Regions from separate parts of the Bacillus sp. AK031 genome, predicted to be linked through region 2. Evidence: a T-box and tRNA genes for the amino acid it is inferred to sense, from the RefSeq annotation. Region 2 holds a T-box; the other holds one or more tRNA genes.

Region 1 (3,377 bases), 880 kb from region 2:
AAAGTCGGGCTTAGTGATCCGGTGGTTCCGCATGGAAGGGCCATCGCTCAACGGATAAAAGCTACCCCGGGGATAACAGGCTTATCTCCCCCAAGAGTCCACATCGACGGGGAGGTTTGGCACCTCGATGTCGGCTCATCGCATCCTGGGGCTGTAGTCGGTCCCAAGGGTTGGGCTGTTCGCCCATTAAAGCGGTACGCGAGCTGGGTTCAGAACGTCGTGAGACAGTTCGGTCCCTATCCGTCGTGGGCGCAGGAAATTTGAGAGGAGCTGTCCTTAGTACGAGAGGACCGGGATGGACGCACCGCTGGTGTACCAGTTGTCTTGCCAAAGGCATCGCTGGGTAGCTATGTGCGGAAGGGATAAGTGCTGAAAGCATCTAAGCATGAAGCCCCCCTCGAGATGAGATTTCCCATCACTTTATGTGAGTAAGATCCCTGAAAGATGATCAGGTAGATAGGTCTGAGGTGGAAGCGTGGCGACACGTGCAGCTGACAGATACTAATCGATCGAGGACTTAACCACAATTATAGCGAAACTCGGAATACTTTCTTTTCTTCATAACTTTATCTAGTTTTGAGTGAATAATTTTTTTCAAAAAACACTTGAAAAAAATAAATAACTCGTTATAATAATACTTGTCCTTAAAAAGACAATGTCTGGTGATTAAGGCGAAGAGGTCACACCCGTTCCCATGCCGAACACGGAAGTTAAGCTCTTCAGCGCCGATGGTAGTTGGGGGATCTCCCCCTGTGAGAGTAGGACGTCGCCAGGCTTTATAATGGAGGATTAGCTCAGCTGGGAGAGCATCTGCCTTACAAGCAGAGGGTCGGCGGTTCGATCCCGTCATCCTCCACCATGATTTTTTTACGAAGCGAAGCGGAGTTAAAAAATATACCAAAAAGTAACATTGAAATCAGATTTAAAACCTAGTATAATTGTTCCTTGTGAGACAAAAACACCTGCCGGTGTAGCTCAACTGGTAGAGCAACTGACTTGTAATCAGTAGGTTGGGGGTTCAAGTCCTCTTGCCGGCACCACTTTTAATTAGTACGAGCCATTAGCTCAGTTGGTAGAGCATCTGACTTTTAATCAGAGGGTCGAAGGTTCGAGTCCTTCATGGCTCACCATAGTTTTTTGCACTGCAAAATAACTATCATTATGCGGGTGTGGCGGAATTGGCAGACGCACCAGACTTAGGATCTGGCGCCGCAAGGCGTGGGGGTTCAAGTCCCTTCACCCGCACCATATTGCGGAAGTAGTTCAGTGGTAGAACACCACCTTGCCAAGGTGGGGGTCGCGGGTTCGAATCCCGTCTTCCGCTCCATATGAGTTCCTGCCGGGGTGGCGGAACTGGCAGACGCACAGGACTTAAAATCCTGCGGTAGGTGACTACCGTACCGGTTCGATTCCGGTCCTCGGCACCAGAGATTTTATCATATGCGCCCGTAGCTCAATTGGATAGAGCGTTTGACTACGGATCAAAAGGTTAGGGGTTCGACTCCTCTCGGGCGCGCCATATTAACACATTGCGGGGAGTAGCTCAGCTTGGTAGAGCACTTGGTTTGGGACCAAGGGGTCGCAGGTTCAAATCCTGTCTTCCCGACCACTTCAAAATTAACATTATGGGGCCTTAGCTCAGCTGGGAGAGCGCCTGCTTTGCACGCAGGAGGTCAGCGGTTCGATCCCGCTAGGCTCCACTTGGTTTTTTTACGAAACTTAGTAGATAAACTTCTGAAAATGTCGCGCAGCGTAGCGAAGCAATGAAAACTTTTGTGAAACTGGAAGCGATACACTTTCAATATCATGGCGGTGTAGCTCAGCTGGCTAGAGCGTACGGTTCATACCCGTGAGGTCGGGGGTTCGATCCCCTCCGCCGCTACTTTACGGACCTTTAGCTCAGTTGGTTAGAGCAGACGGCTCATAACCGTCCGGTCGCAGGTTCGAGTCCTGCAAGGTCCACCATTATTATTGATTCATACGGAGGAATACCCAAGTCCGGCTGAAGGGATCGGTCTTGAAAACCGACAGGGGTGTTAAAGCCCGCGGGGGTTCGAATCCCTCTTCCTCCGCCATATTTCCTTTTTATCGTCGCGGGATGGAGCAGTTCGGTAGCTCGTCGGGCTCATAACCCGAAGGTCGCAGGTTCAAATCCTGCTCCCGCAATACAATTTTCTGGCGTCAATCCTAAATATTTACCTTTTCCTTTTAAAGGATAGATATTTTGACTGGCGTCAAAATTAATGAAGTTTATTTTGCCAAAAGCAAAAAACTTGGTCCGGTAGTTCAGTTGGTTAGAATGCCTGCCTGTCACGCAGGAGGTCGCGGGTTCGAGTCCCGTCCGGACCGCCATTTTTATACAATTTATCTTAGTTCAAACTAAGAGGGTTTCGCTAAAGGTTGGATATTTTGACTATCGTCAAAAATCCCAGAAGACGCTGACAAAGTGATTTGCAGCTTAGCGGAAGCCGAAACCATTATGGCTCAGTAGCTCAGTTGGTAGAGCAATGGACTGAAAATCCATGTGTCGGCGGTTCGATTCCGTCCTGAGCCACCATTTTAATTTTAATATAGTAACTTATGGCGATTGTGGCGAAGTGGTTAACGCATCGGATTGTGGTTCCGACATTCGTGGGTTCGATTCCCATCAGTCGCCCCATTAAGTTTTGCGGGTGTAGTTTAGTGGTAAAACCTCAGCCTTCCAAGCTGATGATGAGGGTTCGATTCCCTTCACCCGCTCCATGGGCCTATAGCTCAGCTGGTTAGAGCGCACGCCTGATAAGCGTGAGGTCGGTGGTTCGAGTCCACTTAGGCCCACCATGGTATTATTCCGCAGTAGCTCAGTGGTAGAGCTATCGGCTGTTAACCGATCGGTCGCAGGTTCGAGTCCTGCCTGCGGAGCCATTCACACGGAGAAGTACTCAAGTGGCTGAAGAGGCGCCCCTGCTAAGGGTGTAGGTCGGGCAACTGGCGCGAGGGTTCAAATCCCTCCTTCTCCGCCATCTCAATACGGCCCATTGGTCAAGCGGTTAAGACACCGCCCTTTCACGGCGGTAACACGGGTTCGAATCCCGTATGGGTCATTACTTAAAAGACTATCTAAGTAGATAGTCTTTTTTTTGTGCTATAAAATAGTTTATTTCCTACTGGCCTACTTTATTGTTGTAAAAATGGAGTGAGACCAACAAGTTGAAATCAATATGCCGTTATAGCGGTCTAAAGATATCCATAATTACTGGAGCCAGTGTCTCAATAAAAATTTCTCTGACACTTCAAATTCTCTAGAAGCAAATTTAGGACAAATAGAGTCCCTAAGAGTGCCTAAAGACATATAGACCTAGCCACCAGAAGCTAATTGTCACCTAAGAGCGCTCTAA
Region 2 (3,377 bases):
ATTTCCATACAAACCCACCTCCTGTAATTTGTAGAGTATTATAACGGAAACTGAACAGGGCCGCTATAGTTTTTAATCATTATCTTTATGAAAAGGTTTTTTTCTAATAGGGATTGGAATAATGAACGGACAAGAGCGAAAACTATGATAGAAAGGAGGAGATCATATTGACCAAAAGAAACAGAAAGACAAAGTCGGGGTTGCAATCAGCGAAATCATTGACTTCTGAAGAATTTTCTAAAGAACTCTCAGCTGGCGGAGGAAATCCAAAAGCTGAAAAGACGAAGCCAAACACTTAAAACCGGGACATGAACCCGGTTTTTTTTTTGGGTAAAAAAACATGAAAGTTTGTGAGTTAGAAAATAGATGATGGTTCTGAATCAACCTCCTGCGCCCGGCGAACGTACCCGCTGGAATGGACCCAGCCCTCTCGTTACTCTCAGTAGAGCACAGCAGGGATAATAAAGTTAATGTCGAATTATCCTTGAGAGGTGAAGAAAATGAAGATAGTACAATATGATAAAGTTCAAAAATTTAACGATGCAGTTCGTCCTTTATTATTGCAGGAAGAAGCAGAAAATAACTTGCCGCTTGGATTGCTTGATCAAATAATGGAAGGGCGTTATAAAGATCCATTCTTGGCTGTAATGGAAGAAGATGGAGTTGTCCATGCAGTCTTTGTCCGTACCCCCCCTCATTACCTGATTGCCACCGTTCTTTCAGAAGACAAGACGGAAGAAGTCGCCGAGGTGCTATGGAACTACAGTAACGAAAAGGGACTTGAGCTGCCAGGTTTTATTGGCAACAAAATAACGACAGTAAAACTTGCGGAGGTTTGGAGTGAGAAGACAGAGAAGCCTTATCAGGTTCATATGAGACAAAGGATTTACCAACTTGAAGAGGTGAAGGATATTGAAATCAGCGAGGGGGAGATGTCTTTAGCAGGTGAAGATGACATAGATCTTGTTAAGGACTGGCTCCTTGGTTTCATAGAGGATACTCCTGAAAAGCCAATACCGGGGGAAGATGCCCGGAAACGAGCGGAGGAAATGATTGCAGACCAATCAGTCTTTCTCTGGAAAGTGAACAATGTACCCGTCTCCATGGCGCGGAGAGCAAGAAGGACAGATAATGGAATTACCGTGAATTTTGTGTATACACCGAAGGAAGAGCGCAGAAAAGGGTATGGCAGATCCGTGGTTGCCACGCTGAGCAAAATGCTTTTGAAAACGAATCAATTTTGTACATTGTATACGGATCTTGATAATCCGACATCTAATAAAATATATATGGAAATCGGCTACGTGCCTGTATGCGATTCCATGATGATTAATATAACCTAACCAGGACGCTCCTTATAATCATGAATGGAGGACTTTTAAGTTGTTTTGCAGAAATGCTTGCAAAAAGATTCTGACTTATCATATGATAGAAAATAATAAACATATGCGTTGACGAGAAGAGTAAATCAATGTGGAACCTTAACAGAGAGCTTCGGTTGCTGAAAAGAAGCAAGGGGAAAGTTGGTTGAATATGGTCTCCGAGCATTTCCATTCGAACCGATTGGTGTAGGGTGGAACGGGCTTTGGCATCCGTTACCCATGTCACAGTATAAGAATGATGTTATTTTTCATTCCGTACTTGATGAGGCTGGAGGCGCGAGCCCTCAGTAAACTAAGGTGGTACCGCGAGCTGAACCCCTCGTCCTTAGATGTCTATGCATCTATGGACGGGGGGTTTTTGTGTGTTTATACCATTTTAGGAGGAGATTTTTATGAGTGTTTTTATTGGAGGAGCTTGGCCATATGCCAATGGTTCATTGCATATAGGGCATCTGGCAGCACTTTTGCCGGGTGACATATTGGCGAGATACTACCGGTTGAAAGGCGAGGATGTCCTTTATATGTCAGGGAGCGATTGTAACGGCACACCGATTGAAATCAGGGCAAATAGAGATGGTATAAAAATCAAAGATATCGCTGATCGCTACCATCAGGAATTTCATGAGAGCTTTCAAAAGCTGGGTTTCACTTTTGACCATTTTGGAAGAACAGATTCGGAAATTCATCATAGGGAGGTTCAGAAAATTTTCAATAAGTTACTGGACAATGGGTACCTTTATGAAAAGAGAACCGAAGAGACATTTTGTTTAGAGTGTGACCGGTTTCTGCCAGACAGGTTTGTCGAAGGAAATTGTCCTGAATGTGGTGAAGGGGCAAGGGGAGATCAATGTGATGAATGCGGCAGTATCCTGAATCCGGCAGACTTAAGGGAAAGGAGCTGTAAACTTTGCGGAACCGCTCCAGTACTGAAGCAGACATTACATTTATATTTGAAGTTATCGGACCTGCAGGCTGAACTAGCAGAATATCTCGATGCCCATCGGGATAAATGGAGTGAAAATGCGATTCAATTAACAGAGAGATATTTAAGAGAAGGGCTGAGGGACAGGGCGGCTACAAGAGATATTGGATCAGGGGTGGATGTCCCGCTTGAAGGTTTCAGTCATAAAAAGATTTATGTATGGATCGAAGCGGTATGCGGATATTTGACAGGCAGTATGGCTAGGACTGGAATCAATGAATTACATGGGGGAAAATTCTGGGCTGGGAATGCCACTTCTTATTATGTTCATGGGAAGGACAATATCCCTTTCCATACAATAATATGGCCAGCCATCTTAAAGGGAATTGGAATAGAAAAACTTCCGGAAAGAGTTATTTCGAGCGAATATCTAACGCTGGAAAAAAGGAAAATCTCAACCAGCAGAAATTGGGCTGTCTGGCTCCCGGATATCCTGAAAAACTATCACCCAGACACCTTGCGATATTATTGCAGTGTAAACAACCCTGATAAAAAGGATACAGATTTTTCATGGAGAGAGTTTATATACAAACATAATACCGAGTTATTGGGCGGACTAGGGAACTATATCAGAAGAACAGCAGAGTTTTACCGGAAAGAATTTGGAGAAGGAGCGATAGTGAAAAAAATTGATCCCGTGGTAAAGGCAAAATTGGAAGACGCGTTTCTCGAGACTGGAGAACTTTTAGAAAAAGGGGAATGCAGAAAAGCAGCGAGGACAGCATTTGAGGTTGTACGTTGGAGCAATAAATATTTTGACAGTCAAGAGCCATGGCGGGTAATCAAACAGAGTCGAACCGAGGGAAGGATTATTCTTGAAACTTGCTTGTACATTGGAGCCAACTTGGCAACGCTGCTATCACCCTTTATCCCTTTTACAGCAGGAAAAATCAGAGAAGTTTTTCACCTGAAAGGAGAGCCATCCTGGAGCATTTGCGAGCTCCCCGTCAAAATGAATATCAGTCAGGCTGAGCCATTATTTACTCGTATACCGACGGAAAATATTGAAATAG

Evidence for each region. The T-box of region 2 lies ahead of metG (methionine--tRNA ligase). A T-box ahead of a tRNA ligase gene usually reads a tRNA of that ligase, here a tRNA-Met.
Region 1: it encodes a tRNA-Met, which carries the amino acid that the T-box ahead of metG (methionine--tRNA ligase) is inferred to sense. The anticodon was not compared.

Annotation. Positions count from the first base shown of each region.
Region 1 covers NZ_CP096424.1:804,498-807,874, forward strand. The annotation lists rRNA gene M1E09_RS03845 (23S ribosomal RNA) at 1-525, shown strand, start outside; rRNA gene rrf (5S ribosomal RNA) at 659-775, shown strand; tRNA gene M1E09_RS03855 (tRNA-Val) at 784-859, shown strand; tRNA gene M1E09_RS03860 (tRNA-Thr) at 965-1,040, shown strand; tRNA gene M1E09_RS03865 (tRNA-Lys) at 1,055-1,130, shown strand; tRNA gene M1E09_RS03870 (tRNA-Leu) at 1,164-1,248, shown strand; tRNA gene M1E09_RS03875 (tRNA-Gly) at 1,253-1,327, shown strand; tRNA gene M1E09_RS03880 (tRNA-Leu) at 1,339-1,427, shown strand; tRNA gene M1E09_RS03885 (tRNA-Arg) at 1,443-1,519, shown strand; tRNA gene M1E09_RS03890 (tRNA-Pro) at 1,533-1,609, shown strand; tRNA gene M1E09_RS03895 (tRNA-Ala) at 1,628-1,700, shown strand; tRNA gene M1E09_RS03900 (tRNA-Met) at 1,809-1,882, shown strand; tRNA gene M1E09_RS03905 (tRNA-Ile) at 1,889-1,965, shown strand; tRNA gene M1E09_RS03910 (tRNA-Ser) at 1,983-2,075, shown strand; tRNA gene M1E09_RS03915 (tRNA-Met) at 2,093-2,166, shown strand; tRNA gene M1E09_RS03920 (tRNA-Asp) at 2,276-2,352, shown strand; tRNA gene M1E09_RS03925 (tRNA-Phe) at 2,482-2,557, shown strand; tRNA gene M1E09_RS03930 (tRNA-His) at 2,584-2,659, shown strand; tRNA gene M1E09_RS03935 (tRNA-Gly) at 2,669-2,742, shown strand; tRNA gene M1E09_RS03940 (tRNA-Ile) at 2,744-2,820, shown strand; tRNA gene M1E09_RS03945 (tRNA-Asn) at 2,830-2,904, shown strand; tRNA gene M1E09_RS03950 (tRNA-Ser) at 2,912-3,002, shown strand; tRNA gene M1E09_RS03955 (tRNA-Glu) at 3,012-3,083, shown strand.
Region 2 covers NZ_CP096424.1:1,680,342-1,683,718, forward strand. The annotation lists gene M1E09_RS08450 (N-acetyltransferase family protein) at 1-8, opposite strand, end outside; gene M1E09_RS08455 (hypothetical protein) at 168-299, shown strand; gene M1E09_RS08460 (GNAT family N-acetyltransferase) at 501-1,343, shown strand; T-box leader at 1,443-1,712, shown strand; gene metG (methionine--tRNA ligase) at 1,775-3,377, shown strand, end outside.